2 regions of the Halomonas sp. GFAJ-1 genome follow, and region 2 is predicted to be linked to the other one. Evidence: predicted binding sites of a transcription regulator. Region 2 holds the regulator's gene; the other holds the start of a gene.
What was found. Region 2 encodes LexA, which represses DNA repair genes until DNA is damaged. Its sites were predicted from a motif close to TACTGTNTANNTANACAGTA; they were not measured.
Positions count from the first base shown of each region.

Region 1 (15,179 bases), on a different contig from region 2:
CGTAAATTTGTGCTTAGGCATCGCTTTAGAAAAGGAGTGTTTAAAATCATTGAGCACTTTGGAAGGCCCAGGATGCTCTTGTCTCTCTAACTTGGGCTTTTTTCCAAGCCCGCTGTAGTCAGCAGGTTTAACTACCCTGGCGCCACCGTTGGGTAACTCCCAGTTTATCTCGGCCTCTTTAGCATCGTCATCGAACTCCTCCGGTTTAACGGCCGGTAAGTCGTTGACTGCTTGGTCCAGTCGAGGGACGCGACGCTGACGCTGGAGTCTTCGCACACCGTCGACCACGATAAGCGAAACAAGCGCCAGTCCTAGAATGATTAACCACTCTCTTAATTCCATGTCGAGCATTCCATGGGTCATTTAACCGGTTGCTAAGGCGCCATGCCTGAAGACGGAAACCTTTTGGATAGTAACTAATTATCACCAAGCATAGCGCGATTGCTACGAAAAGGGCCACTTTTTGCTATTTTCTACGTTAGTGCGACGCATTAGATGTTTTTAAGGCAATTTTCCGACCGTATCAACCGTGAAAAGTGCAATTTTAGTGCTTATTAACATCAAGTACCGCATCTTTTCACTTTGGCTTTGCTCATTCACTAAGCGAAAGGCCGCCCGCTCGTCCCTCTAACTCGTTAATCCAGCTGCCTTTAAATCCAACATCCTTGATTCTGTATGAATCTAACTTTTCTGATACTGCCCTGGCGTTTGAAGCATGGTGTTTGAATAGTTTAACAAAAGTGATCAGTGTTCAGCGCTGATGAATCACCCCAGCTTCTATTGCTGAATGTAAGGCTAGTGAATATTTTTGTTTCTTGCGAATTTCTCTAAAAGATTCTGTTCGCGTACGGTGATGCACTGACGCTTAGTGGTTAAAGCTGTACAGAGAAAATGCTAATCCACCAGTGCAGCGGCTTCATCAATCCCCACCGAGACTAGCCGCGACACCCCAGGCTCCTGCATCGTTACCCCCATCAGGCGCTCAGCAGCTTCCATGGCAATTTTATTGTGGGTAATGTAGATAAACTGCACGCTTTCCGACATCTCTTTGACTAGCTTGGCATAACGGCCAACGTTGGCGTCGTCCAGCGGGGCATCTACCTCGTCTAGCATACAGAACGGCGCCGGGTTGAGCTGAAAAATCGCAAAGACCAGGGAGAGCGCCGTTAGCGCCTTTTCACCCCCCGATAAAAGATGAATTGTACTGTTTTTCTTGCCTGGCGGGCGGGCCATGATGGCCACGCCGGTTTCCAAAAGATCATCCCCGGTTAAGGTTAGCCAAGCAGCCCCGCCGCCAAATACTCGCGGAAATAGCGTTTGCAGCCCCGTATTCACCTGCTCAAACGTTTCCCTAAAGCGTACGCGGGTTTCCTGATCAATACGCTTAATCGCACGCTCCAACGTTTCCAACGCTTCGGTTAACTCGGCATGTTGGGCTTCCAGGTAGTTACGCCGTTCAGCCTGTTGGTCGTACTCTTCAATGGCGGCAAGATTGATGGCGCCCAAGCGGCGAATTTTATCCGTAGTGCTCTCTAAACGCTCCTGCCATGCGGTTTCACTGGCGTCGTGGGGCAAGTGTTCGGCAAGGGTTTCTGCGTCATGACCAAGCTCGGCTAACTGTTCATCCTGGGTAGCGGCCTTTAGCACCAGCGCTTGCACTTCCATGCGGCGCTGCTGCAGCTGCTCACGGCTCTGCTCTAGGTTACGTTCATGCTGCTGACGGGCCAGCTCGTCATTCCGCAGTTGCTCAGCCAGGGCTTGGGCCTTTTGGCGAGTCTCGTTTAAGCGTCGCTCTTGCTGTTCGCGCTGATAAAGCAGCTCCTCAAGTTCTTCGGCGGCAAGTTCAACCGGCTCTACCAACATTTCCCGTGCTTCTTCTAACTCGGCAATACGCAGCGCCAGACGCTCTTCACTATCGCTACTGCGGGCTTGCTGGGCACGTAGGCTATCGCGTTCAGCAGTTAGCCTTTCCCGCTCAAGTGCTAGGGACTGCTGGCGCGCTTTAAGGGGCGCGTGCTGCTGGTTGAGCTGCTCGCGTTGCTCGCGCTGACGACTACGCTGCTGAACGCTAGCTTCACGCGCGTTAGCAGCGGCTTCTAACTGCTCCATGGCACTGTGCCAGCGGGCACGCTGCTCTTCTAGCGTGAGCGTTAGTTCCGCCTCGTCCTCCTGCAGCTGTGCCAATTCATCGTTAAGCTCGCTGGCACGGCCCTCTAAATGCTCCAGCCGCTGGGCGAGGCGCTGCTCTTGAACCGCTAACTGCTGCAGCGTCGCCGCATGAGCGCGCTCTTCTGAGGCCTGCTGCTCCCGGGTATGCTCTAATGCTTCGATGGTGTCACTAGCGGCGTCACACTGCGCGTCTAGCAGTGCCAGCGCCTTTTCATCCTGCTCGCGACGGGCGGCTAACTCATCATAGCGGCGGCGGGTTACCAAAAGCGCATCCACGCCTTCGCCATTGGCCTGCTGGTGAAGCCAGCCACGTCCGCGCCAAACCCCATCACGGCTCACCACACTCTCCCCCGGTGCTAGGGTCGCAAGCAGCGCCTCGGCGTCTTGAGAGGTTTCCGCATAGTGAATACGTGCCAGCCACTCGCCGAGTGCACCTGCGCCGGTTACCAGCGAATCTAGACGGTGGCGAAGTGACGGTGAATACGCCGTTTGTTCGATCAAACACCAGTCAGTCGCCAGCGCTTCAGGCAAGGTTTTTAATTGCTCAGTGGCGACCAAGCGGGCATTTAGCCACGGCTCAAGCAGCCAAGAGATCACCCGCTCCCACCCTTGGGTGACGCTAATGGCTTCTCCCAAGCGCGGGGCATCTGTAAGGTCATGGGCCGCTAACACATCCGCTAGCATTGGGTCGTGGTCGGCCAACGCAGCTTCAATTAACGCATTAAGCGAAGCCAGCTCTCCTTGGCGTTGCGTTAACTCGGCGCGCTGCTGGTCGCGGGCCTGAACAGCCTGTTGGTAGGCGGCTTTGGCATCGCTGTAGCGTTGCTGCCACTGGTCGCGTTCAACTTGAAATGCGCCGCTGCGCTGCTCCGCCTCGTCACGCTGCTCTTGACACTCGGCGTGTTCTGAACGTAGCACGGTGACATCGGCCAACTCCCCTTGCTGCTGCCGACGCCGCTGGCTTTCCGTTTGCAGGCGGGTGATGCGCTGCTCTAAGTTGCGTAGCTGATCTTGGCTACGGTCGGCTTCACGACTGGCATCCCGCCAGTGATTCTCGGCATCACTCCACTGCTGCTCGGCGGCTTCTAACGCAGGGGAGGCGTCAGCGAGGGTTTGCTCAAGAATCTCCAGCTGCTCCTCAAGCGCTTCATGTTCAGGCAGTAGGTCATCGAAGCGAGCGTTGATTGTCGCGAGGCGTTCTTGGTCGCCCTCGCTGACCCGGCGCTGTTCGCTCAGGTCTCTACGAGCGGTGGTGATATCGCTTGCTAGCTGCGCATCGCGGCTGCGACGGTGAGCTTGATCTTGTTCTAGGCGGGCGATGCGCGTAGTGGTTTCGTAAAACTGCTGCTGGTGGCGGTCAAGCACCTCGGCCAGCTCATCGTGCTGCTCACGGGCTTGCTCAAGGCGTGTTTCGCACTGGCGAACGCCAAAAACGTCTTTTTCAACGGCAATTTCCAACTCGCGGACGCGGCTTTCTTGATGGGACTGCTCAATACGCAGCGTGCGACCGCGCAATAGAGCAAGCTCGCCCTTTAGCCGGTACTCTTGTTGTTTGAGTTCTTGATAGCGTTTTGCCGCTTCTGCCTGACGCTTAAGGCGTTCCAGCTGTTTATCCAGCTCTTCACGAATATCATCCAGGCGCTCTAAGTTTTCCTGAGTACGGCGCATGCGGTTTTCAGTTTCCCGGCGGCGCTCTTTGTACTTAGAAATACCGGCGGCTTCTTCAAGCGTAGCGCGCAAGTCATCGGGCCGGGCTTCAATCAGCCGGGAAATCATTCCCTGACCAATAATCGCGTAGGAGCGTGGGCCAAGGCCGGTGCCCATGAAAAGATCCGCAATATCCCGACGGCGGCACTTCTGGCCATTAAAAAAGTAGTTGGATTGACCATCTCGGGTTACTAGGCGCTTAACGGCAATCTCTGAATACTGGGCATACACGCCACCCATGCCGCCATCACGGTTATCGAACTTTAGCTCAATGGACGCTTGACCAATGGGCTTACGACCCGTTGAGCCATTGAAGATAACGTCGGCCATTGACTCACCGCGCAGGGTTTTCGCTGAGGACTCCCCCATTACCCAGCGCACGGCATCAATGATATTGGATTTACCACAACCGTTTGGCCCAACGATGGCCGTCATATTGCCATCGAAGGGCACGGTGACAGGGTCAACAAAGGACTTAAACCCAACCAGACGAATAGAGGTTAAGCGCATTGCGACCCTTCTTAGCAGCTACTTACGTGGCGGTTATTCAAAAACGCGGTTGATAACGACATTCGCCGCTTCATCTTCGCTAATTGGGCCTACGCTAACGTTATCCAAGTCACCAAACAAATCCCCTGGCTGAGGCGTTGCCTGGCCAGAAGGCGAAACACGCACCATCAGGCGCGCGTCGCGCACTTGGGAGATCTGCGCGTCGGGCGACATAGCAGCGGTATCGTCTAATACCACGGTGATCGGCAGCTCAGAGACCTGGGCACTGACCACCGCTAGCGGCGGCAGCTCGCCTTCTCGATCCCGTGCAGTAATGAACACCGCCGCATCATCATCGACACTGCCCACTAGGGTCTCATCTAACGACACGGTTACCCGTATACCCTGGCTTTGCGCGGCTTCTACATTGGCTGTTTCAGGCTCAATGCCTAAGCGCTGCTGGGCAACGCGAACACCATCGCGCAGCGAAGAGGCTGTATTGGGGTCTTCAATATTAGCGAGAGCCCGGCGCCAGTGATCAATAGCAGCTTCATATTCACCGTTATCAAAGGCATAAATGCCCAGGATACCCAACACAGTGGGCTGGCGCGGATCTTGCGCCAGGGTTTCGTCCACTAAGTCTTGAACCTCTGGAACCAGCTCACGCTCGGCCATAAAGAATCGCAGCTGGGCTAACTGGGCAAGCAGCGGCGGAATCCGGCCGTCAATTTCGATTAACCGCTCCAAGGCAGCGGCAGCTTGTTCTGGCTGGCCTGAGTCGCGGTATAGCGGAAAGAGCAAGCTCCACACGTTAGGGTTATTAGGCTGACGGGCGGCCTCGGCCTCCATGCGTTCTAGATACATGGCTAATGAGCCGTCTGGGTCGTTTCTAACCTCCTGTTGAATAGCATATAGGGTTAGATCGCCCTCAGCGCCGTGCTGCTGGTACCAAAACACGCTTGCAACGACGACCGTCACCATCAGCACGGGCACCACAACTTTACCGGCAGTCGCGGCTTTTAGCGGCCGTTTAGTAATAACGACCGTGTCGTCCAGCAGGCTGCGCTCCAGCTCAAGCCGATCTTCTTCGAAACGGGCTTCATCAATATCACCGCGTTCGCGGGCGGCTTCCAGGGAAGCTAAGCGGCGTCTAAATATCGCCACATTCTGTTCAGCAGAGGTATCGTTAGCTTCAAAGTGATGTAGCTGATCACTCAGCTTACGGGCGCCACGCATCGGTGCTATTAACAGCCATAGCGTAGGCAGTAACAGTAACGCAATTGCTATCCAGAGCGGTGTCATGAGGACCTCTCGCGGTTGATCAGCGCATCTAGGCGGGCGCGTTCTTCGGCGCTAAGGGCTTTTGCAGAGGCATTACGGCGGGCACGCACCATTAACACGACCACCAGCATCCCCACAAAAATCAGCCCAATGGGCAGCCCCCATAGCAGGTAGGTGCGGTTTTCCAGGCGAGGGTTGTAAAGAATATAATCCCCAAATCGCTGCACCATATGATCAATAATTTCGATGTCCGACTGGCCATCCTGAAGCAGTAGGTAAACCCGCTCGCGCATATCACCTGAGATAGGTGCATCAGAGTCATCGATGGCCTGATTTTCACATAGCGGGCAGCGCATGGAGGCGGTCAAGTCGCGGTAGCGCTTCTCCATTACCGGGTCATCAAACTCTCTAACTTCGATACCGCCAGCAATTGCACTGGCTGTAAAGAGCAACATCAAGAGAACTGAAAGCGTACGAATTAACGCCATTTTTCCACCTCCGGCAGGATGCGTTCGCGGACATCTTCAGGCGATACGTAGCCTTTATGGTGATAGCGAATCACACCGTCGGCATCGACTAAAAAGGTCTCTGGCGCGCCATAAACACCCAGGTCAAAGCCTAAGCTGCCTTCAGGATCAAAGATATTGACCTCAAAGGGGTCGCCAAACTCGCTTAAAAATTCCAGCCCTTTTTCACGGGTATCGCGATAGTTGATGCCCACCATACGGATATTATGATCAGCCAATGCCAGCAACTGAGGCATTTCTTGTTTACAAGCGGGGCACCACTCTCCCCATATGTTCACAAGCGTAACCTCGCCGGTGAGCAGCGTCTGGTCTACGCGACGGCTGGCATCGCGCAGAGTGCTGGCCTCAAAGGCGGGGAATTCCCGTGCCATCAGCGCAGAATCCCGGTCAGAAGGATTAATCCCCAACCCCTGATAAAGAAACAGTGCGATACCGATAAAGCCAACCGGCAGCAGTAGCAGTAGCAAGCGACGGGTCATGCCGTAGCCTCCTTCGACGGCGCTTGAGCAGCATCGGCAGGCGCGGACTTACGCGCAGTCACCCGACGGTAGCGCTTATCCACTATGGCCAGTATGCCGCCGAAGGACATCAGCAATCCGCCCAGCCACAGCCAGCGTACAAACGGCTTATATTGAACACGCATGGCGTAGCTGCCGTCTTCTAGATCCTCACCCATGGCCACATACAGGTCGCGGAATAAGCCAGGACGCAAAGCGACTTGGGTCATTGGCATGCCAGTCGCCAAATACAGACGTTTTTCCGGGCGCATGATGAAGCTACGCCCTGTTTCGCCACGCTGTACATGGATAATCGATGTGTCTGCCAAAAAGTTTGGCCCACGGCGATTGGTAAGCTCCGTCATGGTGAACTGGTAGCCCGCGACCTCCACCGTGGTGCCTGGTGACATACGCACGTTACGCTCGATGTTGTAGTTAGAAACAATCGCCACCCCAACAATCGTCACCGCAATACCCACGTGGCCCAGCACCATGCCCCAATAGGCCAACGAGAGCTTGCGCAGGCCGGCCAAAAACGAGCTGGCGTGGCGCGTTTTATCAAATAGATCGCGCACCATGGGCAAGACAATCCACAGGGCTGAAATAATCCCTAACGACACCCATAGGTTCCATTCACCGCCGTATAGCAGCGGCATTGCCGCGCCTAATACCAGCGATGCAGCCCCTGCCAGCCATAGCTTACGCACTAGCTCCCCCGCAGGCATGCTCTTCCAGCGGGCCACGGGGCCTAAGCCCATAAAGACACACATGATGACCGTAAGGGGGACAAATAACGCGTTAAAGTAAGGAGGCCCTACGCTGATTTTACCCAGCCCCATCGAGTCTAGAATCAGCGGGTAGACGGTTCCCAACAACACCGTCACCGTCATGATGACCAGTAGAATATTGTTGATCAGCAGCAGTGAGTCCCGTGAAAGCCAGTTAAAACCAACTTTATGGCTAACCCGTGGCGCGCGCAGTGCAAACACCAACAACGAGAGCGTGACCGTGATGGTTAGCAGCATCAAAATAAAGAAGCCGCGGGAAGGGTCGTTGGCAAAGGCGTGAACCGACGTCAGTACGCCGGAGCGCACCAAGAAAGTGCCCAACAAGGAGAGCGAGAACGTGGAGATCGCCAGCAATACCGACCAGCTTTTAAACGAGCCGCGTTTTTCGGTGACCGCCAACGAGTGCATTAATGCCGTACCCGTGAGCCAAGGTAGCAGCGACGCGTTTTCGACCGGATCCCAGAACCACCAGCCGCCCCAGCCAAGCTCGTAGTAGGCCCACCAGCTACCTAGCGCAATCCCTACGGTAAGAAACGCCCAGGCCAAGTTGGTCCAAGGGCGCGCCCAGCGGGTCCAAGCGGCATCCAAACGCCCACCTAAAAGCGCTGCAATAGCGAATGCAAAAACAACGGAAAAGCCGACATAGCCCATATACAGCATCGGTGGATGCACAATGAGGCCAAAATCTTGAAGCAGCGGGTTTAGATCCGCACCATCCTGCGGCATGTTAGGCAGTAGACGCTCAAAGGGGTTGGAGGTCATTAAGATAAACAGCAGGAAGCCAACGCAGACCATTCCCATGATGCCTTGAACCCGTGCCACCATGTCCCGTGGCAAATCACCTGAGAACACCGATGCCGCATAACCCCAGCCCGCCAGCATCAGGCTCCATAGCAGTACCGAGCCTTCATGGTTGCCCCATACTGCACTAAACTTGTAGTACCAGGGCAGTAGCGAGTTAGAGTTGTTGGCAACGTTAGCAACGCTGAAATCATCCAGCATGTAGCTTGTTGTAAGGCAGATATAAGCAATCGCGACAAAGAAAAACTGGCCGGCTGCCATAGGACGACCATACGCCATCCACAGTGGGCGGCGGGTCGCCGCCCCTGCAAGCGGCATAATCGACTGAACTATCGCCATTAGCAGGGCAATAACCAGGGCAAAATGGCCAATTTCAGGAATCATTTTTATGAACATGAGCGCTCCGAGATAGCACTGGGCAAAACAGCATGCTGCGCAGCAGGGCAGCGTGAGCGTTAGTATTCGCTAGCGTGTGGAACGCCTTCTTGCTCCAACCGCTCACCGACTTTAGCCGCCTTCGCTTGGAAGTCGGCCGGTGAGTAGCCTGCTTCTTTCAGCGCTTGGGCAACTTCTGGCGGCATATAGTTTTCATCGTGGCGCGCCAGCACTTGGTCAGCCCGGAAACGCCCGTCGGCTTGAAGCTCCCCCACGACGACAACCCCCTGCCCCTCGCGGAACAGATCCGGCAAAATCCCACTGTAATAAACATCGAGATCGTCTACGTAGTCAGTCACCGTAAACTCAACATTCAAGCTTTCTCGATCGCGGGAAACAGAGCCCTCTTTCACCATGCCACCAGCACGGATTTGGCGCTCGATAGGTGCATTGCCTTGTGCAATTTGTACCGGGCTGAAAAACAAATTGATGTTGGCACGCAGCGCGTAAAGGGTCAGCCCAACGGCAATCGCCGTTAACGAGACTAACCCTAAAATAACAAACAGCTTTTGCTTACGTTTAGGCGTCATGATGAACGTCCCCTTGAACAGGTTTAACCGGTGCCTGCGCTGATTTATGCGGGTAGTTGTTAGCCTGACTTTCACGGCGAGCACGACGTTTTAAGCTGCTAAGCAGCTGGCGACGCTCCAGCCGCGCATGCCACAAAATGACTAAAAACAACAGCGCTGTAACGCCCCAGGCGGCCCATACGTAAGGCCCATGACCGCCCATTGCGAGAAATTCATTAATCGATGAGAAAGCCATTAACGCGACTCCTCTATAAGGTCACGCACCCAGCGCTTACTGGCCTCACGGCGTAAGATTTCGCTGCGCGTACGCATCAGCGTTAAACCAATAAAAAAGCTGTAAAACCCAAGCACCATAATCAACAGCGGTGCCCACATTTCCAGAGGCATCGCCGCTCGGCCGGTAATGGTAAAGGTGGCGGGCTGGTGTAGCGTGTACCACCAATCAACCGAATATTTAATAATTGGAATATTGATGACACCTACCATCGCCAATACTGATGCTGCGCGTGAGCCGCTGTCTCGGCTACTGAACGCCCCCCGCAAGGCAATGACGCCTAAATACAGAAACAACAAAATTAGCATGGAGGTAAGGCGGGCATCCCACATCCACCACGTGCCCCAGGTGGGCACTCCCCATACCGCGCCTGAAAACAGCGCTATAAACGTCATTGCAGCACCCAGGGGGGCCATAACGGTTGCAGCCATATCGGCGATTTTGATCTTCCACACCATAAACACTAACCCAGTGATGGCCATGGAAACAAAAATTGACTGGGCCAAAAACGCAGCTGGCACATGGACATAAATAATCCGGAAACTATTGCCCTGTTGATAGTCCGCAGGAGCAAAAGCAAGTCCCCATACCGTGCCGGTTATCAACAGCAGCGCTGCAAGCGCCCAAAACCAAGGCTGCAGCTTAGCGCTAATTGCGTAAAACCACTTGGGTGATCTCAGTTTATTAATAAAGGCCCACATGGAATTTCCGTCCTTTAGCCGTTGATACTGATACGTAGCGATGCAGCAATCGCCCAAGGTGAAAGCATTAACGCCATCGCAAGTAACGCCCCTAAGATGGCCAAGTGCGCCGTTACCCCATCGCCCATAATCGCAGCCTGTACGGCGCCTGCACCAAAAATAAGTATTGGAATATAAAGCGGCAGTACCAGCAGTGAAAGCAGTACCCCTCCCCGTGCCAAACCTACCGTTAGTGCAGCGCCAATCGCACCAATTAAACTCAAGCTAGCCGTACCAAGCGCCAGTGAAAGTGCTAAAACCAAATAGCTACCAGCTGGGAGTGCCAACATAATGCCCAACAATGGCGCCATTAGTGCGAGTGGCAGGCCGGTAAGTAGCCAGTGTACAGCTACTTTTGCTAGCCCTAACGCTGCCAGAGGTTGCGGCGCTAGAAGGAGTTGCTCCAGGCTGCCATCTTCGTAATCACTGCGAAATAGGCTATCTAAAGAGAGCAGCGCCGCTAGCAGTGCGGCTACCCACAATAGCCCAGGCGCGATAACCGCTAACAGCTGAGGGTCTGGTGAAATACCAATGGGAAAGAGGGTAATCACCAAGGCAAAAAACACTAGAGGGTTCAGCACCTCCCCTCGCCGCCTAAGCATCAGCGTTAGATCACGCCTGAGTGTGGCGTTAAGCGCAACAATTAGCCCCCCTTTGGGGTCGTGCATAGGCATTACCGGGGCACTGACGGTGGCATTTGTACTGGGCAACGCTATCTCCTTTTACCCCAACTGTACTCTTCGAAGTACGGGTGAAGCGGTTAACTCGTGATGCGTGGTAACCAGTACACACCCTCCTGCTTTGGCGTGCGCAACTAACTGCGTCTCAAGCGCTGCCACACCGTTACGATCAATCGCCGTAAATGGCTCATCCAGCACCCAAAGAGCTCTAGGGATAAGCGTTAACCTTGCCAGCGCAATCCGCCGCTGCTGGCCCGCAGAAAGCTGCCCTGCCGGCACGTCTTCAAAGCCTCTCAGCCCCACCTTAGCCAAGGCCTCTTCACGCTGCTCTTCAGAGCCTTGCTCACCGCTAAGTGCCTGATACCAAGTAAGGTTTTCTAAGGGAGTCAGACCCGACTTAACCCCTGGGGCGTGTCCTAAATAGAGCAAATTGGCGAGAAAATGTTCACGGGTTTCACGCATTAATGCGCCATTCCAGTAAAGATCGCCATGATAATCGCTCAGTTGGCCCGAGAGAATTTTCAACAGCGTTGTTTTACCGCTGCCATTAGGGCCTTCAATGCGCACGATCTCACCCCGTTGGATATCAAGATCGAGCCCTTCAAATAGCCAACGGTCATCGCGTTCACAGGCCAATTGTCGGGCTTGTAGGCACAGGCTCAAAGGTCTCTCCAGCCATATTGAATTCGGGTCGAACTCTACACGGAAAGGCACTTTCTCGCCAGTCGCACTCTGCGGCCTTGGGTCGCAGCATGATACATATCATCAGGACCGCAAAAAAAGCGTGCTGAAAATAAGAAAAAAACCACCACTGGAACTGTATGCAAAAACAGGTTTATACTGCACATACTGTATGAAAAAACACCCCATAAAAACACAGCACTCAATACAACCAAACGCCTAAGGAACGGGCGCTGCATTGGAGAAACTACAATGACGATGTCGATGCCAGCACCACGGCCTATCCAGGGCGCCCCCCTTCAGCCAGCAACGCTGACCACTACCACCGCGCGGCGGCGTAACGCTGCACACATTACACGACGCAACACCTACGCACTCAAAGTACGCGGCGACCGCATGCGCGACAGCAACTTATTCGATGGCGATGTTATTATTATTCGCCGCTATCAGCATGATACCCAGCAGGAAACAGCGGTTGTGACTATTAACCAGCGTGAAGTCGCGTTAAAACAGCTCTCGATCAATCGCCTGGGCGTGCATTTATTGCCTGAAGACGCAGCAACACCTGCAGTATTCCTGCATAATTGTGATATTCAAGTTTTAGGCATGGTGATGGGCATTGAGCATCACGACTCACCATCACGGCATCATTAAGGCTAATTCAAGCCTCACGACTCCCAGGAGTAATGAGTGCGATATCGCATCCCTGACTTCCCCCCCTACCAGTGGCACACAGCCGTTATAGAGGTAGAGAAAAACCAATTTCTCACCTGGGTGTGCCATGCCCCGAACAAAGAAGCTTTTGATGCGCTGCTGCATGCAGCCAAAGCCGCTCACCCTAACGCAAGCCACCACTGCAGCGCTTTTATTGCAGGACCACCAGGAGAGCAAACACATATTGGCTTTTCAGATGACGGCGAACCTGGCGGCACAGCCGGAAGACCTATGTATCAAGCGTTATTAGGCAGTGGGCTGGGTGAAATCGGTTGTGTGGTGATTCGCTATTTTGGCGGCACAAAACTCGGCACCGGCGGGCTTGCCCGCGCTTATGCCCAAGCAGTCAATTCAGGGCTTGAAACGCTACCACTGCGAGAAATTGTTGAACGGGATAACTATCAGCTAAACGTTGGCTTTGCCCACGAAGCAGTGACGCGGGCATGGTGCGATGAGCAGCACATCCCGATTCAATATGTCGATTACGATGGTAACGGGGTGCGCTTGACCATTGGCTGGCCGCGGGACGTTGTGCTGGATCTAGCAGCGCTCGAGAACCGCCTCAAAATGACGCTCAATATCCAGAAGGCCTAGCCTACGCGTTAAATAGATAGCGTTAACAAAACTCACAAAACAAAAAACGCGACTTAAGCGAGCGCTTGCTCGATAAGCCGCGTTAGCGGGCTATGCGTATTTTTGCATTTTGACTGCGTTTAACTCAGGTACTTGATCATCACCCCGGCGGCCACCGCTGAGCCAATCACACCAGCCACATTGGGCCCCATCGCATGCATCAGCAGGAAGTTGTGCGGGTTCGACTCCAAGCCAACTTTATTGGCAACCCGAGCAGCCATCGGTACCGCTGACACGCCTGCAGCACCAATCAATGGGTTGATCGGCATCTTACTCATCACGTTCATCAATTTCGCCATGAGAACCCCAGCCGCGGTACCAATAGCGAAGGCCACAATGCCCAGCGCCATGATGCCAAGCGTTTCTATTGCCAGGAAAGAATCGGCCATCAAGCGCGAACCTACTGCCAAGCCCAGCACAATCGTGACAATGTTAATTAGAGCGTTTTGAGCCGTATCCGTCAGGCGCTCTACCACACCGCACTCGCGCATTAAATTACCGAAGCAGAACATCCCCAACAGCGGTGCAGCATCCGGCAAAAAGAGCGCTACCAGCATCAGCAGGGCCAGCGGGAAGATAATCTTCTCAAGCTTGGACACTGGACGCAGCTGAGTCATCGCAATCTCACGCTCTTTCTTCGTCGTCAGCAGCCGCATAATCGGCGGCTGGATCATCGGCACTAACGCCATATAGGCATAGGCCGCCACGGCAATAGCACCCAACAACTCTGGCGCTAACACGCTCGATACATAAATAGACGTTGGGCCGTCAGCTCCACCGATGATACCAATAGCCGCCGCTTGCTCGATGGAGAAATCCATCCAGCCCATGGCCGACATACCGACGGCACCAAAGACTGTGGCAAAAATACCGAACTGCGCAGCAGCGCCCAAAAATAGCGTACGCGGATTGGCCAGCAGCGGGCCAAAATCGGTCATCGCCCCAACACCCATAAAGATGATCAGCGGCGCGATTCCAGAGGCAATAGCGATGTTATAGAAGGTGTAAAGCATGCCGTCGCCATAGCCAACGTTCATGGCAACATCTCTTGCAGCACGCAACTGATCCGGTGCGGCAGCGTCGTCAGCAATTGCCTTTAATGTCTCCCGCCATGCTTCTACGCCGCCCAACGGATCAAGCGTTGCGCCCAGCGCCGATGCTATCTGATGCAAGACAGCTGGTTGCGCGACCTCCATTGCTTGATCAAGGGCCGAAATAGCCAACCCTGCCTCTGGAATGTTGGCAAGAATGCCGCCAAAGCCAATAGGCACCAGCAACAGCGGCTCAAACTTCTTATAAATAGCCAAGTAGAGCAGCCCAAGCCCCACCAGGATCATAACCGCCTGACCCAGCTCAAGGTTATAAAGCCCCGAGCCCTCCCATAAGGTGATTAAATTATCCATTGCCGAATGCCCTTAAAGCTCGATCAACGAGTCGCCAACGGCAACGCTGTCGCCCTCGCTGACATTAACTTTCGATACGGTGCCGGCGCTGCTAGCACGCACTTCGGTTTCCATTTTCATGGCTTCCAGAATAATCACGACATCACCTTCCGCTACTTGGTCGCCGGGGCGCACATTCACTTTGAAGATATTGCCCGCTAGCGGAGCGTCGATGCTTTCGCCACTGCTTTCGGCCTCAGCACTAGGCGCTGGCTCTTTTGCCCCCCCCGCGACTTGCTCTTTCACCTCACCGATGTCACCCCCTTCTGAGACTTCCACCACAAACGCTTTGCCATTGAGCTTAACGGTGTAAGTTTCTGGGCCACTCGCCGCCACGGGAACGCTGGCGCTCTTCTCGACCTTAGCAGGAACCTTGGCAGCGCTCGCATCAGGCGCCTGGGGAACGGGTTCAAAGGCGTCTGGGTTGTCGCGGTTTTTCAGAAACTTCAGGCCAATCTGCGGAAACAAGGCGTACGTGAGCACATCGTCTATTTCCCGCTCGCCGTCAGCTAGGCGGATTTTATCTGCACCGGCCTTCTCTTTAAGTTCAGTCGCTAGCCTGTCCATTTCAGGCGATAGGTTGTCCGCCGGGCGGCAGGTGATCGGCTCGCCGCCTTCCAACACCCGCTTTTGTAGCTCAGCATTGAACGGCGCCGGGGCGTAGCCGTATTCACCTTTAAGCAGTGCCTGAACTTCTTTAGAGATCGACTTATAGCGCTCGCCCATCATGACGTTCATCACAGCCTGGGTACCCACAATTTGCGAGGTTGGTGTCACCAGGGGAATAAAGC
Region 1 covers NZ_AHBC01000013.1:36,659-51,837, forward strand. Annotated here, with positions in the region: gene zipA (cell division protein ZipA) at 1-342, opposite strand, end outside; gene smc (chromosome segregation protein SMC) at 895-4,386, opposite strand; gene ccmI (c-type cytochrome biogenesis protein CcmI) at 4,420-5,667, opposite strand; gene MOY_RS03810 (cytochrome c-type biogenesis protein) at 5,664-6,134, opposite strand; gene MOY_RS03815 (DsbE family thiol:disulfide interchange protein) at 6,125-6,652, opposite strand; gene MOY_RS03820 (heme lyase CcmF/NrfE family subunit) at 6,649-8,655, opposite strand; gene ccmE (cytochrome c maturation protein CcmE) at 8,715-9,224, opposite strand; gene ccmD (heme exporter protein CcmD) at 9,214-9,459, opposite strand; gene MOY_RS03835 (heme ABC transporter permease) at 9,459-10,199, opposite strand; gene ccmB (heme exporter protein CcmB) at 10,214-10,912, opposite strand; gene ccmA (cytochrome c biogenesis heme-transporting ATPase CcmA) at 10,961-11,581, opposite strand; gene MOY_RS03850 (LexA family protein) at 11,852-12,253, shown strand; gene MOY_RS03855 (IMPACT family protein) at 12,290-12,907, shown strand; gene MOY_RS03860 (sodium ion-translocating decarboxylase subunit beta) at 13,027-14,349, opposite strand; gene oadA (sodium-extruding oxaloacetate decarboxylase subunit alpha) at 14,362-15,179, opposite strand, start outside.
Region 1: a site for LexA is predicted at 11,734-11,753, ahead of MOY_RS03850 (LexA family protein). Genes of this name have one in related genera too.

Region 2 (15,179 bases):
TGGTTACGAGATACACGCGTGGACAGTAAATGACACGACGCGTATGTCGACCCTCATTGACCTGGGCGTTGATGCCATCATTACCGACTATCCGGATCGGCTGCGGGCGTTAGTGGAAGAGCGCCGCACCTTAAGCGACGGCAGCCTTATGCTGGTGAAGCTTCGCAATTGGCTGCGAGAGTAGCCGCTGCTGATAAATAGCCGCTCATCTCCCACTAAGCAAAACGGCGACCACATGGCCGCCGTTTGCTAATAAACCTTAGATTACTCGCCCATTACCACGCCCTCGCGACGTGGGTCCGCGCCGCCAAACAGCGAACCATCCTCTAAACGCATAATCGCCTGTAGGCCACTGGTAAGCTCTCGCTCAGTAACGGTATGGCCACGTTCGCGAAGGGCCTCTATCGTCTCTTCAGGAAAGCGCCCCTTCTCAATGGACACATCGCCACCTAAGGTAATCGCATGAGGTAAATTCAGCGCGGCTTGAGCGCTTTGCCCCCAGTCGCGCATTGCCACAAGCGTGCGAGCGGTATAGTGGATAATGGCGGCCCCACCGGGTGACCCTAAACTGGCGACTAACTCGCCACTCTCCTGGTCGAATACCAGCGTAGGGGCCATGCTAGAGCGGGGTCGCTTACCCGGCTCGACACGGTTTGCTACTGGCTCTCCATCAATCTCAGGTACAAATGAAAAGTCAGTCAGCTCGTTATTGAGCAAATAACCGCCGGGAAGCCCTGTCCCACCATCAGCCAGTATCCGCGCGCCAAAGGCTTGTTCAATCGTCGTCGTCATGGCAATGGCATTGCCCTCTGCATCTACGATACTAATGTGGCTAGTGCCATATTCGGGCTGTTCAGGTTGGCGGGCAAAGCTAACCGTTTGCTCCCCAGGATTGCCCGGTTCAGCGCTATCACCCATACTTTCTGAACCAATTAAAGCACTACGGCTGGCAAGATACTCCGGCGCTAACATTGATGACCAGTCGCCCCCGGGAGCCTCGACAAACGCTGGATCAGCGATATAACGACCACGGTCGGCAAAGGCTAATCGAGACGACTCCAGAAACTGGTGTAACCAGCCACTGCTGGCGGCAGCATTATCTAACGGAGCTTCTAAGAGAGGCTGTTGATCCAGCATGCCTAGAATCTGCATGACGGTGATATGCCCAGAGGAAGGCGGGGGAAAACCGCAGACCTCCCACTGCTGCCAAGGTGTACATAAAGGCTCACGCTCAAGCGCCTGATACTCACTTAAATCATCGAGCGTCATTGTGCCAGGACGAACGGGGTGGGTTTGAACACGGCTTACGAGATCTTCAGCGATATCGCCTTCATGTAGCGCTAAGCTACCCTCGCTGGCAATACGCCGCAAAATAGCCGCGAGGGCCGGGTTTGTCAGGGTTTCTCCCACCGCGATGGGCTCGCCACTAACGTCATAATAGAAAGCATTTGCCAGGGCATCTTGACGCAGCGCTTCATCGTTAGCCAAGCTGGTGTGCAGGCGCTGGCTAACGGCGAAACCCTCTTCAGCCAAGGTAATGGCAGGCTCAAAAAGCACCTCCCACGGGAGCTGACCATGCTCTGCGTGAACTTTTTCAAGCATCTTAAGCGTACCTGGCACGCCCACTGAAAGACCACTTGCCACGGCATCCATAAAGGCAAGCGGTTCGCCTTCCTCTATAAATAGCTCACCGGTAACTGCTGCGGGGGCTGTTTCTCGGCCATCATAGGCCTGGACCTTTACACCGTCGTAGTGCATGAGAAAAGCACCGCCGCCAATCCCGCTTGACTGAGGCTCTACCAAGGTAAGCACCATCTGCACCGCCACCGCTGCGTCAATGGCATTGCCACCTGCTTTCAATACTTGAAATCCCGCGTCGGTTGCCAAGGGGTTGGCTGCGGCTACCGCAAAGGAAGATGCCTCCCAACCTGGCTTATCTTCGTACCCTGAACCCACCTCCGGCGCCACGGAAGGTGCTTCATAGCTAAACCCGTAGCTATATAGCGGCATTAGCAGCAAGCCTGCTAACGTTAATTTTGCCTTAATGGGCAACATAACCCTACTCCCTAATAAGATTTTCTAGTAGCCCTAACACCCAGCGCCTCAGGCTTGGCACCCAACGACTAACGTTGCCCCAGCCAGAGCACTGCTACAGGCCAGCTCTCAAAACCACCTAACGAATAGTAGCCTATTAAACGCCTGCGCCCGGCACAATGGCCGGGCGCAATAACAACAAACAAGCAAATCGTGTTTAGGCGATGGTTTCGCCTGCCAGCATAAACCATGTTTCCAATACGGCATCGGGGTTTAACGACACCGAGTCGATCCCCTGCTCCATCAACCATTTAGCTAGGTCAGGATGGTCAGACGGCCCCTGCCCACAAATCCCCACGTATTTCCCTTGGGCTTTACACGCCTGGATAGCCATAGCGAGCAGCTTTTTGACGGCAGGGTTTCGTTCATCAAACAGATGCGCCACTATGCCTGAGTCGCGATCCAAACCTAGGGTGAGCTGCGTCAGGTCGTTTGAACCAATAGAGAACCCGTCGAAGTACTCAAGGAATTCATCAGCCAACAGCGCGTTGGCAGGCAGCTCGCACATCATGATGACTTTGAGGCCATCGGGATTCTCCGCCCCACCCCGCTTCAGCCCATTAGCGGCGAGCAGCTCAACCACTTCACGCGCCTCATCGGGTGTACGCACAAAAGGCACCATGATTTCGACGTTATCGAAGCCCATCTCTTCACGCACACGCTTTAGCGCCCGACACTCCAGTTCAAAGCAGGGACGGAAAGCCTCAGAAATGTAGCGAGACGCCCCCCGGAAACCGAGCATGGGATTCTCTTCGCCAGGCTCATACAGCTTGCCGCCGATAAGATTTTCGTACTCGTTCGATTTAAAGTCTGACAGCCGCACAATTACCCGCTGAGGATGGAACGCCGCCGCTAGCGTCGAAATACCTTCCGCCAGCTTATCAACGTAAAAGCTGACAGGGTCTGCGTAGCCAGCCGTGCGCAAGTCAATGACTTGCTGAAGATCAGCAGGCAACGTGTCGTACTCAAGCAGCGCTTTAGGGTGCACGCCGATCATACGGTTGATAATAAACTCAAGCCTAGCCAAGCCAACGCCCGCATGGGGCAGACTAGCAAAGCCAAAAGCGCGGTCTGGATTACCGACGTTCATCATAATCTTGAAGGGGATTTCTGGCATGGCGTCGACACTCGACACCTTACAGTCAAATGCCAGGAGTCCTTCATAAACGTGGCCGGTATCGCCTTCAGCACATGACACCGTTACGTCAATGCCTTCCCTAAGCTGCGTCGTTGCATCGCCGCACCCAACCACAGCGGGGATGCCCAGCTCACGAGCGATAATCGCCGCGTGGCAGGTACGTCCACCGCGATTGGTGACGATGGCAGAGGCGCGCTTCATGATCGGCTCCCAATCAGGATCGGTCATGTCGGTCACCAACACATCACCCTCTTGGATTTTATCCATCTCGTCGGGGGTAAGCACAATTTTCACCGCACCGCGGCCGATGCGCTGGCCAATGGCACGGCCGGTAATTAACGTGCGGCCTTTCTCACGCAGATGGAAGCGTTCAAGTTTGCCACCCTCTTGCTGGGAAACCACGGTTTCAGGGCGTGCTTGGACGATGTAGAGCTTGCCATCGTCGCCGTCAAGCGCCCACTCGATATCCATAGGGCGCTGGTAGTGCTGCTCAATGGTCATCGCCTGATGGGCAAGCTCCATTACCTGCGCATCGCTGATACAGAAGCGTCCGCGATCTTTCAACGGCACATCCACTGTTTCAACTGACTTGCCTGCACTCGCATCTTGACCGTAAACCATTTTGATCAGCTTTGAGCCAAGCGTGCGGCGCAGTACCGCTGGGCGACCTGCCGCCAGCGTGGGCTTATGTACATAGAATTCGTCAGGGTTAACCGCCCCTTGCACCACCGTTTCACCCAGACCCCAAGAAGCCGTGACAAATACCGCGTCGCGGTAGCCAGACTCAGTGTCTAGGGTGAATAGAACGCCAGAAGCACCCGTTTCGGAGCGAACCATTTTCTGTACACCCGCCGACAAGGCGACATTCTCATGGGCATAGCCCCGGTGTACCCGGTATGAGATAGCACGGTCGTTAAACAGCGAGGCAAAGACTTCATGCACCGCATGTTTGATGTTGTTAAAACCTTCAATATTAAGAAAGGTTTCCTGCTGGCCGGCAAAGGAAGCATCGGGCAAATCTTCGGCAGTCGCAGAGCTTCGTACCGCAACTTTTAGATCGGGGTGCTGGTTTTGTAGCTCTTCATAGGCACTACGCAGTGCTTTTTCAAACGCAGGAGGCAAGGGCGTATCGATAATCCATTGGCGGATCATGCTACCTGCCTGGGCTAGCGCTTTAACGTCATCGACATCTAAGCGCGCCAGGGTAGCGTTGATACGGTCATTCAGCCCTTCATGGGAAAGAAATTCGCGGTAAGCATGCGCAGTGGTAGCGAAACCACCCGGCACGGTCACACCAACACCCGATAAATTAGAAATCATTTCGCCGAGCGAGGCGTTTTTACCACCCACGCGTTCGACGTCTGCCATGCCAAGCTTATCGAACCACAGAATGTACTCTTCCACGCTACCCCCTAGCTTTTAGACTTCTTTGCGACCTTGCGGCCGACACTGAATGACCGTGCCACCCTAGCACCGTGGCCGGGTATTCGCCATTGGTCTAACAGCGAAGGAGGTGGAGGATTTTTACAACAAAGGTACTTTAAAGGCGTTTCCTGTAGTTGAACGGTCTTATTAGCGCGCATAAATAGCAGCAATTACTCACCAGCCGTTGTGCTACTTAACCGCTCCGCCCACAATAATGACGTTCAATAACGACATTTATTCTTTGGCGGATTTCAATATGAAGCGGACAGCTTTTTTTATTTCTGACGGTACCGGCATCACCGCTGAAAGCCTTGGGCGCAGCTTGTTAGCACAGTTTAGCGACATTGAAATCGAGATGTTGACCAAGCCTTACATCGATACGGTTGAAAAAGCCCAAGCCTTGGCAGAAATAATTGACTCCACTGCAGTGCGTGATGGGCACCGCCCCATCATCATCGACACTATCGTTGACCAACAAGTACGCGATGTAATTCGCCACGCCACTGGCTTTAAGGTAGATATTTTTTCGACATTTTTGAAGCCACTGGAGCAAGAGTTAGAGACCCACTCTTCCTACAGCGTGGGGAGAACACACTCCATTGGTAGCGATGCTGTGTATATGGATCGTATCCATTCGGTGCACTTTGCACTAGATAATGACGACGGCGCGCGCACCCACCAGTACGATAAGGCAGACATTATTTTGGTCGGCGTATCACGCTGTGGAAAAACCCCCACGTCGCTCTATTTGGCCCTTCAGTTTGGCATTCGCGCTGCTAACTACCCGCTAACGGAGGATGATCTTGACGAAGATGGCAGCCTAAAGCTGCCCAAAGTGCTCTCACCCCATCGTCAAAAGCTATTTGGGTTAACCATTGATGCACGTAGGCTTGCGGCTATTCGAAATGAACGCCGGCCAAACAGCCGCTACAGTTCGATGGACCAGTGTTTGCAAGAAGTGGAGCAAGCGGAGTCGCTGTATCGCTCCCTGAGCATTCCATTTATTGATACAACGCGTTTTTCCGTTGAAGAAATTTCCACGCGGATGATTGCAGAAACAGGCCTAGCGAGGCGCTTTTCGCCCCGCTAAGCCTCCTCAAAGCGCTGTACTGGGTGGCCTACATGCCCTTGGGGGCAAAAATCCCAGGGGCGTTGCGCCAGTAGCCTTTGTAGTCCATACCAAAACCGAATACGTATCGGTCGGCCACTTCGAGGCTGCAGTAGTCGGCTTTCAAACCCGGTACCGCTTTTCTATTGTGCTGCTTATCGACCAGTACAGCGGTGGTCACGCTGGCCGCTTGGGCTTCTTCGCAGTAAGCAAGAATTGCCGCAAGTGTTGACCCTTCGTCAAGAATGTCGTCAACGATAACCACATGGCGGCCCGCCATAGGTATTTCTGGAGAGACGCGCCAGAATAGCTCGCCCCCACGCAGTTCGTTACGGTAACGAGTGGCGTGCAGGTAGTCCACTTCTAGCGGAAAACCAAGCCGTGTTAGCAGGTGCCCGGTAGTAATTAACCCACCATTCATCACGCAGTAAAAAACCGGCAATTTATCACCCAAATCTTTGGTGATCGCTTCTGCCATGCGGTCTAAGGCACGCTCTACTTTTTCCTGAGAAATCAGGCAATCTGCGTTACCCATCAGTTCGCGCATCGAGTCCAGCGACTCAAGCGTTTCTTTATCCAGTTTGGACATTGAGCTACTCCAATACAGCGTAAATAGTGACCGGTTAACGAGTTCAAACAGGCGTACTTAGTTGGCTAGCGCTTCTAATTTGGCATGCGTGCGACGCCAACGACCCAATGCTGAGAGAGCATCGAGATCAGGTCTGGCACGGCCATAGCGTAATTTGGCGGGAGGTTTACCTTGCAAACCTTGGCAAGCGTCGACCACTTCCAGCGCAGCGGCTCGGTCATTACACACCAGAAGCATGTCGCACCCTGCCGTTAAGGCTGCGTTTGCCCGCGCCTTAGGATCCCCAGCCGCATGGGCGCCCGCCATACTCAAATCATCAGAAAAAATACATCCTTTAAAGCCCAGCGACTCCCTCAGCATGCCAAGCCAATTGGGTGAGAAACCCGCAGGCCGGGCATCAAATGCGCTATAGATGACGTGGGCAGGCATTACCCCATCCAATTGGCTCGCAAGCTGGGCAAAGGGCACGAGGTCGCGCTGCTTTATTTGCTCAAGGGAGCGATCATCAACAGGGAGTGCCACATGGGAGTCCGCAGCTACACCGCCATGGCCGGGGAAGTGCTTTCCCACCGCCGCCATACCAGCGTCATGTAGGCCTTGAATAAATCCATGGCCTAGTAGAGCGACATGGTCTGGATCAGTGCTGAAACTGCGGTCACCAATTACGCTAGAAATCCCGCTTTCCACATCCAGTACGGGGGCGAAACTGATGTCGAGACCGCAAGCGGCCATCTCCATTCCCAGTAGCCAGCCAGCATCTTTGGCCAACGTCATGCCCGCTTCTTGGTCATTAGCAAATAGGTCGCCAATGCGCGCCATAGGGGGCAACCTGGTGACGCCCTGCTTAATACGCTGGACACGCCCACCTTCTTGGTCGATGGCTAACAGCAGATCACCGCGTACCCGCCGGATATCGCTACACAGCTGGCGCGTTTGATAGGCATCCTCTACGTTACGCGCAAACAGGATGACCCCGCCAACCGCAGGCTCCAGCAATAGCTGCTTTTCCGCTTTGGTCAATCGCGGCCCTTCAAGGTCGAGTATGACCGGGCCTAGGGGTTGAGTCATTATGATGGATCCAACAAGGAGGGGCGCCAATTCTAGACGATCAATGTGGCGTGTCAAAATTTTCAGAGGCAGGAACGTAAGCATCGCCCCCATGAAGCCAAACCGACGTACCGGGACGTGTAAACCGAAACACCGTCAATAAATCGTGATTGCGCAACCGAATACAGCCATGGGAGGCCGGCACACCCATAGGTTGGTCCGGCGGCGTACCGTGCAAATAGATATAGCGCCGCTGTGAATCTACATGCCCGCCGCGATTTTTCCCCGTCTCCAAACCACACAGCCAAAGAATGCGTGTCAATATCCAATCACGTGAGGGGTAGGTTGCTGCTAACTCGGCAGAGTACACTTCACGGGTCCATCGGCGACCGCGAAACACTGCGTTTTCTGGCAAGCCTTCCCCAATCGCTGCGCGCACGTAGTGCCAGCCTTGGGGCGTTCGGCCACTACCCTCCTGCTGACCAACGCCCGCCTCCCCTGTAGAAACCGAGCACTCATGGCTCAGCACTCGCCCCTGCCAACAACGCAGTTGCTGCCTCTGCGTGTCTATCTCAAGCCAGTTATCGTCTAAAGGCGGTAGCTCAGCTAATGTGGGCGTTCTCATAGTGTCCTTCTTCTAGCACAGGGGGTAACGGTGCATGCATCGCAGCCACTACCACTGGGCGTAAACGTCTTACTAGGTCTCTAACGGTGACCTGCTCGTTGTAATCTTTAGCGGCGATATCGCGCAGCGCATCAAGACCCGATAAGGTAAAAATCACTGTACCTAACATGAAGTGTAGCCGCCAAAAGCGTTCAGCGTCCGGCAAGTCAGGGGTTGCTTGACGTACCAGTTCAGTGAAGCGGGTAAATACATCACCATACTCCTGCTGTATATAGCGCCGCAGATGCCCCTGAGCTTGGCTATAAGCTAAGCCTAGCAAACGCATGAATACCTTCAGGCTATTGCGCTCTGCAGGCACTGCCAGCACCGTTGATGCCATGGTTTCAAGCAATACTTCCAAGGGTATAGGCTCGCTTTCATAGCGTGCCTCCAGCTCATCCAGCGCGGTATGAAAACGCTGTGAAAAAGGCTCCAAATAACGTGCAAAAACGGCTTGGATAAGCGCTTTTTTAGAGCCAAAGTGGTAGTTGACCGCCGCTAGGTTAACCCGCGCCTTGCTTGTGATATTGCGCAGCGAGGTTTCGGCAAAACCGCGCTCTGCAAATAGCACCTCTGCGGTATCTAAAATACGCGTTACCGTATCAGACTGCGCCATCGCGCCCTCCAGAAAACAGGTGTTTAAAACATCGCAAAATACTATGCCATTAATTCGCTAGTCTCAATTCTTTATATGAAGACAACTGCCAGCTACCTGTCACTATTTTTCTAAACAATTCAAACGCTCGTGCCGCTTAGTACCTACATCATCAAGCCCTACATCAAGATACAGGCCAGCCATGTACTGGACAGAGGAACATACTGTATACTTAAACACATACTGATTAGCCGACATGTAGCTACTGTCTTTTCATTTTTTGGAGTTTGGTATGTCGCGTCCACTCACAGCACGTCAGCAGCACGTATTTGATTTTATCGTTAAAACAATGGGTGAATTCGGCTACCCCCCGACACGCGCTGAAATTGCCAAAGCACTAGGATTCCGCTCTCCCAACGCGGCAGAAGAGCATCTTCGCGCGCTAGAGCGCAAAGGGGCCATCCGGATTATCCGCAATACATCACGGGGCATCCGCCTGCCTAACCAGGATGCTTCAGAACTGACTGAGGCTGCTTCAGCACCCCCCTCTACCCCCCAGGTGGACACCCAGTTCATTGGGCTACCGGTCATTGGAGAGGTTGCAGCTGGCAGCCCCATTCTGGCCGCCGAGCACATTGACCGCTACTGCCCACTCCCCGCAGAGTATTTCACGCCAAAAGCGGACTACCTGCTGCGAGTGCGTGGGTTATCGATGAAAGACGTGGGTATCCTTGAAGGCGATCTACTGGCAGTGCATCGCACTGACCGAGTTCGCGATGGGCAAATTGTCGTTGCTCGCTTGGAAGATGAAGTCACCGTTAAACGCTTTAGGCGCCAAGGTCACCAGGTGACTCTAGTGGCTGAGAACGCCGACTTCGCACCCATTGAAATTGACCTACGCACTCAGCAGCTGGACATTGAAGGTGTCGGCGTTGGGGTTATACGGGGTGGCAACGGCCAGGCATTAGGCTAATAGCCCCCTACCACTACTGGCGCGCTTATTGAGAATCGATATAGCGGTGGTCATTGAACGTGGCCACCCAGCTAGGGTGATAGACCAATAAGATGCTTAACAGCATGCCCGTTAGAAACGCTTCGGAGGGCATTAAAAGCGGCAGAAACCGAGCATACTCCTGAGCAAGATAAACCGCCTCAGGGTCGGTCCCTGCCGCTACAATCAGCAGTACGGCGGTCAATCCAGCGCCCAACGTAGCTAAGGCTGCCCCGAAAAAACCACAGGCAAACATAAATACCATCAAGTTATCGGGCAACCGTCGGTCAACTAGACGCCAAACCACGCCAATGATAAACGCGGGCATGATTCCCGTTACCAAGACGTTAGCTCCCCAAAGCACCCAGTCATTACGCCCTATCACCACCATCGCTATATTAATCATTGCGTTACTTAGAAGCGCCAGGGGGATCCTAAATACCAAGGTCATTAGCACGGTAAAAACAAGATGTAGCGTAAGCCAGTCCACCGCTTGAGCACGCAGCTGCCACATCAGCATGACCGCTAGCGTAGCTGCCAACCAGCGATGCTGAAGCGCTACATCACTGTTCAGAACGTGCCAGGGGCGCTGCCATGCCACCCAAGCCAATACACCAAACGCTATTAACCAGGTAAGCACCAGCGCCCAGGGTGCAAGAACACTTTGTGCAAATGACATGGCAGCCCCTAACAACAGTTAACTGAACACAACCGTTTTATTTCCGTGGATTAGCACGCGATCTTCAAGGTGCCAACGTAACCCTCGCGCCAATACGGCTTTCTCAACGTCCCGGCCAAATCGCACAAGATCGGTGGGTGTATGACAGTGGCTAACGCGATGGATATCCTGCTCGATAATAGGTCCGGCATCCAACTCTTCGGTGACATAATGACAGGTAGCCCCTATGAGTTTCACGCCTCGCTCGTAAGCTTGGTGATACGGTTTTGCGCCAGCAAAAGAGGGCAAAAAGCTGTGATGTATATTAATCACGCGCCCGGCATACCGCTCGCATAGCGCGGGGGGCAAGATTTGCATATAGCGTGCTAACACGACGCAATCAGCGCGGGCGCTATCAATTTGTGCCTGCACCTTCTCAAACGATGCCTGCTTATTAGCTGCGTCAACCGGCACATGGTGGTAAGGAATGCCGTACCACTCGGTCAGCGAACGCATATCTTCGTGGTTGGAAATCACACCCACGATGTCGCAGTCTAGCTCACCTGCCTGCCAGCGATATAGCAAGTCCACCAAGCAGTGAGACTCCCGCGACACCATTAATACAACGCGGCGCCGCTTTTGGGTATCCATTAACGACCACTGCATATTGAACGCTTCTGCCACGGGTTCAAAAGCGTTACGCAGCGCCTCTGCCGACATTCCTAGTGAATCGGCTAAAATTTCATAGCGCATAAAAAACCGGCCTGTTTCAAGATCGGAATGCTGACTTGCTTCAGTAATTGAGCCCCCCTGCTCGGCAATAAAACTGGAAACACGCGCCACAATGCCCACTTGGTCAGGGCAAGAAACAACGAGACGATAATAGTGCGACATAGATAGCTACTCTTAATAGGTACTTTTAACAGGTGCTTTGATAGGTGCTTTTTTTAATAGGCAGTTTTAATCGGCACACTTAACTTATTTCAATGGCACGCTTAGGGTTAGTTTTCTGATGTTAAAAGCAACACATCAGTCTCTCTAGTGTACCGGAAGCCCTCTGGCTAAGCACCGGGGAGAAGCCACGGTGATTGTTAGCCGCCCCTGCCTTCCCGTATAGTTAAGGTCTTACTTTTTAGGCTTTTCGTGACTAATGCATCCAACACGCGCTCTACTTCGTCCCCGTCGTCGCCCACCATTGCGCCTGCTTCCGCTGGGCGGGTGCGGTGAAATTGGAATGAATCTGACGCTGTATGGATACGGCGATCAATGGATCGCCGTCGACTGCGGCATGATGATTCGCCAAGATTTACCCAATGCCCCCTTACAAGTACCCAATACCGACACCCTGGATACCTTAGGCATTAAGCCCCAGGCGCTCTTTATTACCCATGGGCATGAAGACCACATCGGCGCCGTTGCGTGGCTATGGCCAAAGTGGAACTGCCCGATTTATGCAACCCCGCTTGCCGCTGGGCTGCTGCGGCTGAAATTTGCCGAGCATCAGCTAAGCAGCGCGGCTATACAGGTCATTGAGCCGGGCGATGCCATGCAGCAGGGACCCTTTACGCTGCGCTACTTGCTGCTTACTCACTCTATCCCGGAAAGCTGCGCCATTATGATGATGGCGGGAGAATATCGCATTCTGCATAGCGGTGATTGGAAACTTGACCCCGAACCGTTAATTGGCACGCCGGTGAATGCAGCAAATTTCCGGGCCTTAGCGCCAATTGATTTGCTGGTGGGCGACTCGACCAATGCCCCAATGCCAGGTCACTCAGGTAGCGAAGGCGATGTGGCCAGAGCACTCGTTAAAACCTTAGAGAAGTGCACCGGACGCGTTGTGGTCTCATGCTTTGCCAGTAACTTAGCGCGGGTATTGGCTATCGGCCTGGCAGCCCAGCGATGCGGACGCCGTGTCAGCCTAATGGGGCGCTCCATGGAGCGCATGGTAAGCGTTGCTAAGGGCTTGGGGTACTTAGACGATTTTCCACCGCTCGTACCACCTCACGACCTAGGCTACTTGCCGCCTAATGAAGTTGTGGTGATTGCCACCGGCAGCCAAGGAGAGCCACGCGCCGCCTTGCAACGCTTAGCCCAAGGGCGGCATCCCTTTATGGATTTAGCGCCAGGCGATAGCGTCATTTTTTCCGCCAAGGCGATACCGGGAAACGAGCGGCCTATTGAGCAGCTTAAAAAACGCCTCTCCCAGCTTGGCGTCACTCTTTTCGATGAGATGAATCATCCAGAGCTGCATGCCACCGGGCACCCCGCCCAGGAAGAGCTGAAAAAGCTCTACCAGTGGGTAAGGCCAAAATCACTACTGCCCGTACACGGAGAGGCGCGCCATCAGGAGGCGCATCAAGCGATTGCCACCTCTCTTGGCATCAGCGCCCCATTGGCGCCGACTAACGGCGATATGATCGCCTTTGATAAACAAGGCTTGCGCTGTGAACAGCGTTACCCGCAACTACCCTGCATCGTTAATCAAAACAGCGTCATTCCCCACCCAGGGCTTGATGCATCTTCGTCCAAGGCGCGGCGTGGTAGCTTGTTTCTTGCATTGCCGGTCACCGCCAGCGAAACAGGCTGGTGGCGTATAGGGCGTTTAATGCTTGATGCTAGCAGCGCGAGTCCTCTTGATGAGGAGAGCTTTAGCGATTGGCTTGATGCTCAACTGGAGGAAATCGAAGCAGACACCCTGGCAGATTTACGCTTAGCCCTTCAGCCACGCCTTATTCAGTGGCTAGCCAACCACTGCCAACACATGCCTGATGTGCATTTACAAATCATGGCGACTGAAATGCCTTCCGCCGAGGAGCTTAATAGCCAGCCTTAGGCTCGGATGATGACCAGCGATCGGCATCCTGCTGATCACTATCGCGCTCTTTAACCCAGTAAGCCCCCTCACGGGAGTGCTCTTTTTTCCAAAATGGCGCTTGAGTTTTCAAATAATCCATAATGAAATCACAAGCGTTAAACGCATCCCGACGGTGGGCACTGGCAACCAGCACTCTGACAATCGGGTCGCCTGGTGATAAATGCCCTACTCGATGAATAATCCGCACGGCTTGCAACGACCAACGCTCCCACGCCTGCTCACCAATCTCAGCCAGGGTGCGCTCCGTCATCCCTGGGTAATGCTCAAGCGTTAGCCCCGTTACGTCGGGTGTTTCGTTAAAATCTCTCACCAGGCCAGTAAAGCTAACGATTGCACCAATATCTGTGCGTTGCTGAAGCGTTGACTCATAGCCGTAATCCATTGAGAACGGCGCTGCCTGCACCTCCACTGCAATATCCAAGACCGCGTCAGCCATGGGACTAGCCTCCCGTTACCGGCGGAAAGAAAGCAACTTCATCTTCATCGGTAATGCGCGACGTATCATTTGCCATCACTTGATTGATCGCACACAGCGCCCGTTGATCGGAAAGCACGCTAAACCGCGTATCCCGCTCGGCTAAGGCAGCTTTTAAACCTGCAACGTCACGGCTTGGCAACTTGTCAAGATGGATAGTTACATCGCTCTGCCCCACGCGTTCGCGCAGCTCAGCTAAGAACTTGACCCGCACACAGGGGGAAACACAGCGCTCGCCCAAGCGCACCTCACCCGCCGCCCCTTCACCGGTCACAATAGGCGCAGCGGTAGGCGCACGCTGGTAGTCACCGCGCACACCTCCGCGCTTACTATCTAGCTGAACGGCCTCGATACGCATCTCTTTGTCTACGGCCTTGCACATATCGTAAAGCGTCAAACACGCCACAGAGACGGCAGTAAGCGCTTCCATTTCTACACCCGTACGGCCATTGAGCCGACAAAGTGCCGAAACATTTACCCAGCCATTGGCATGGTCAACGTCAAAATCAACCGACACTTTGGAAAGCGCCAGCGCATGGCAGAGCGGAATCAGCTCATGGGTACGCTTTGCCGCCTGAATGCCAGCAATACGAGCTGTAGCCAGCACATCCCCTTTTGGCAGCGCGCCATCACTTAACAGCTGAAGAGTTTCTGGATGCATCACAATACGGCCAGAAGCCACCGCTTCGCGGCGCGTTTCATGCTTATCACCGACATCCACCATATTGGCTTCACCATGGGTATTGAGGTGGGTTAGCTGCATAACATTACCTTTTTTAAAAAACCACGGTACGGGATTGATCATTCACCCAGCTAATCACCCACTGAGTAACCGCCTCGATATCATCCAGATTAAGATGCGCTACCGTTGCGCTTAATGCTAGAGGCGCTGGCCCAATAGTGGCCACCGCCTGCACCCACTCATTGCTTACAATAGAAGGTTCGCCTATGCCTTCACGGTAGAGTACGAGCTTGGGGATTGGCCAGGCTTTAAAGCCCTCAACAATGACAAGATCAGGCTGGTGAGGAACCATCATTGCCAGCAATTTGCTCAAATCGGGCTCTGCTTGACCGGGGGTTTCTTGCATTAACGCGAAACGTTGCCGAGAAGCGATCAACATTGGCGCCGCACCGGCTTGACGAAGCTGATAGCTATCCTTGCCAGGCTTATCTATATCGAAGCTGTGGTGAGCGTGCTTAATCACCCCCACCTCTAGCCCATGCGCTCGCAAACGCGGTAATACTTGGGCTAACAGGGTGGTTTTGCCCGTACCGCTCCAAGCCGCAACCCCTAGCACTGGGAACGGGCTATCGATTGAGGTTTTCATGACCGGCACCGTTATTTTATTCAGCGTTTCAATGAGACTATTCGCCCTCTTTTTCAGCAGGTAGCAGCCAGTTTAACGCAATGCCCACCAGTGCCGCCAAACTAACGCCCTGCAAGGTAAATTGGCCACCGCCGAACTGCATCCCACCAATACCAAACACTAAGATTAGCGACACCACCACCAAATTAC
Region 2 covers NZ_AHBC01000008.1:34,300-49,478, forward strand. Annotated here, with positions in the region: gene MOY_RS02490 (glycerophosphodiester phosphodiesterase family protein) at 1-184, shown strand, start outside; gene ggt (gamma-glutamyltransferase) at 265-2,055, opposite strand; gene ppsA (phosphoenolpyruvate synthase) at 2,252-4,636, opposite strand; gene ppsR (posphoenolpyruvate synthetase regulatory kinase/phosphorylase PpsR) at 4,914-5,747, shown strand; gene MOY_RS02510 (hypoxanthine-guanine phosphoribosyltransferase) at 5,776-6,354, opposite strand; gene nagZ (beta-N-acetylhexosaminidase) at 6,412-7,422, opposite strand; gene MOY_RS02520 (L,D-transpeptidase) at 7,463-8,026, opposite strand; gene MOY_RS02525 (TetR/AcrR family transcriptional regulator) at 8,004-8,681, opposite strand; gene lexA (transcriptional repressor LexA) at 8,953-9,633, shown strand; gene MOY_RS02535 (energy-coupling factor ABC transporter permease) at 9,659-10,330, opposite strand; gene purU (formyltetrahydrofolate deformylase) at 10,349-11,203, opposite strand; gene MOY_RS02545 (ribonuclease J) at 11,544-13,145, shown strand; gene moaE (molybdopterin synthase catalytic subunit MoaE) at 13,129-13,623, opposite strand; gene moaC (cyclic pyranopterin monophosphate synthase MoaC) at 13,628-14,425, opposite strand; gene mobB (molybdopterin-guanine dinucleotide biosynthesis protein B) at 14,439-14,990, opposite strand; gene MOY_RS02565 (uracil-xanthine permease family protein) at 15,028-15,179, opposite strand, start outside.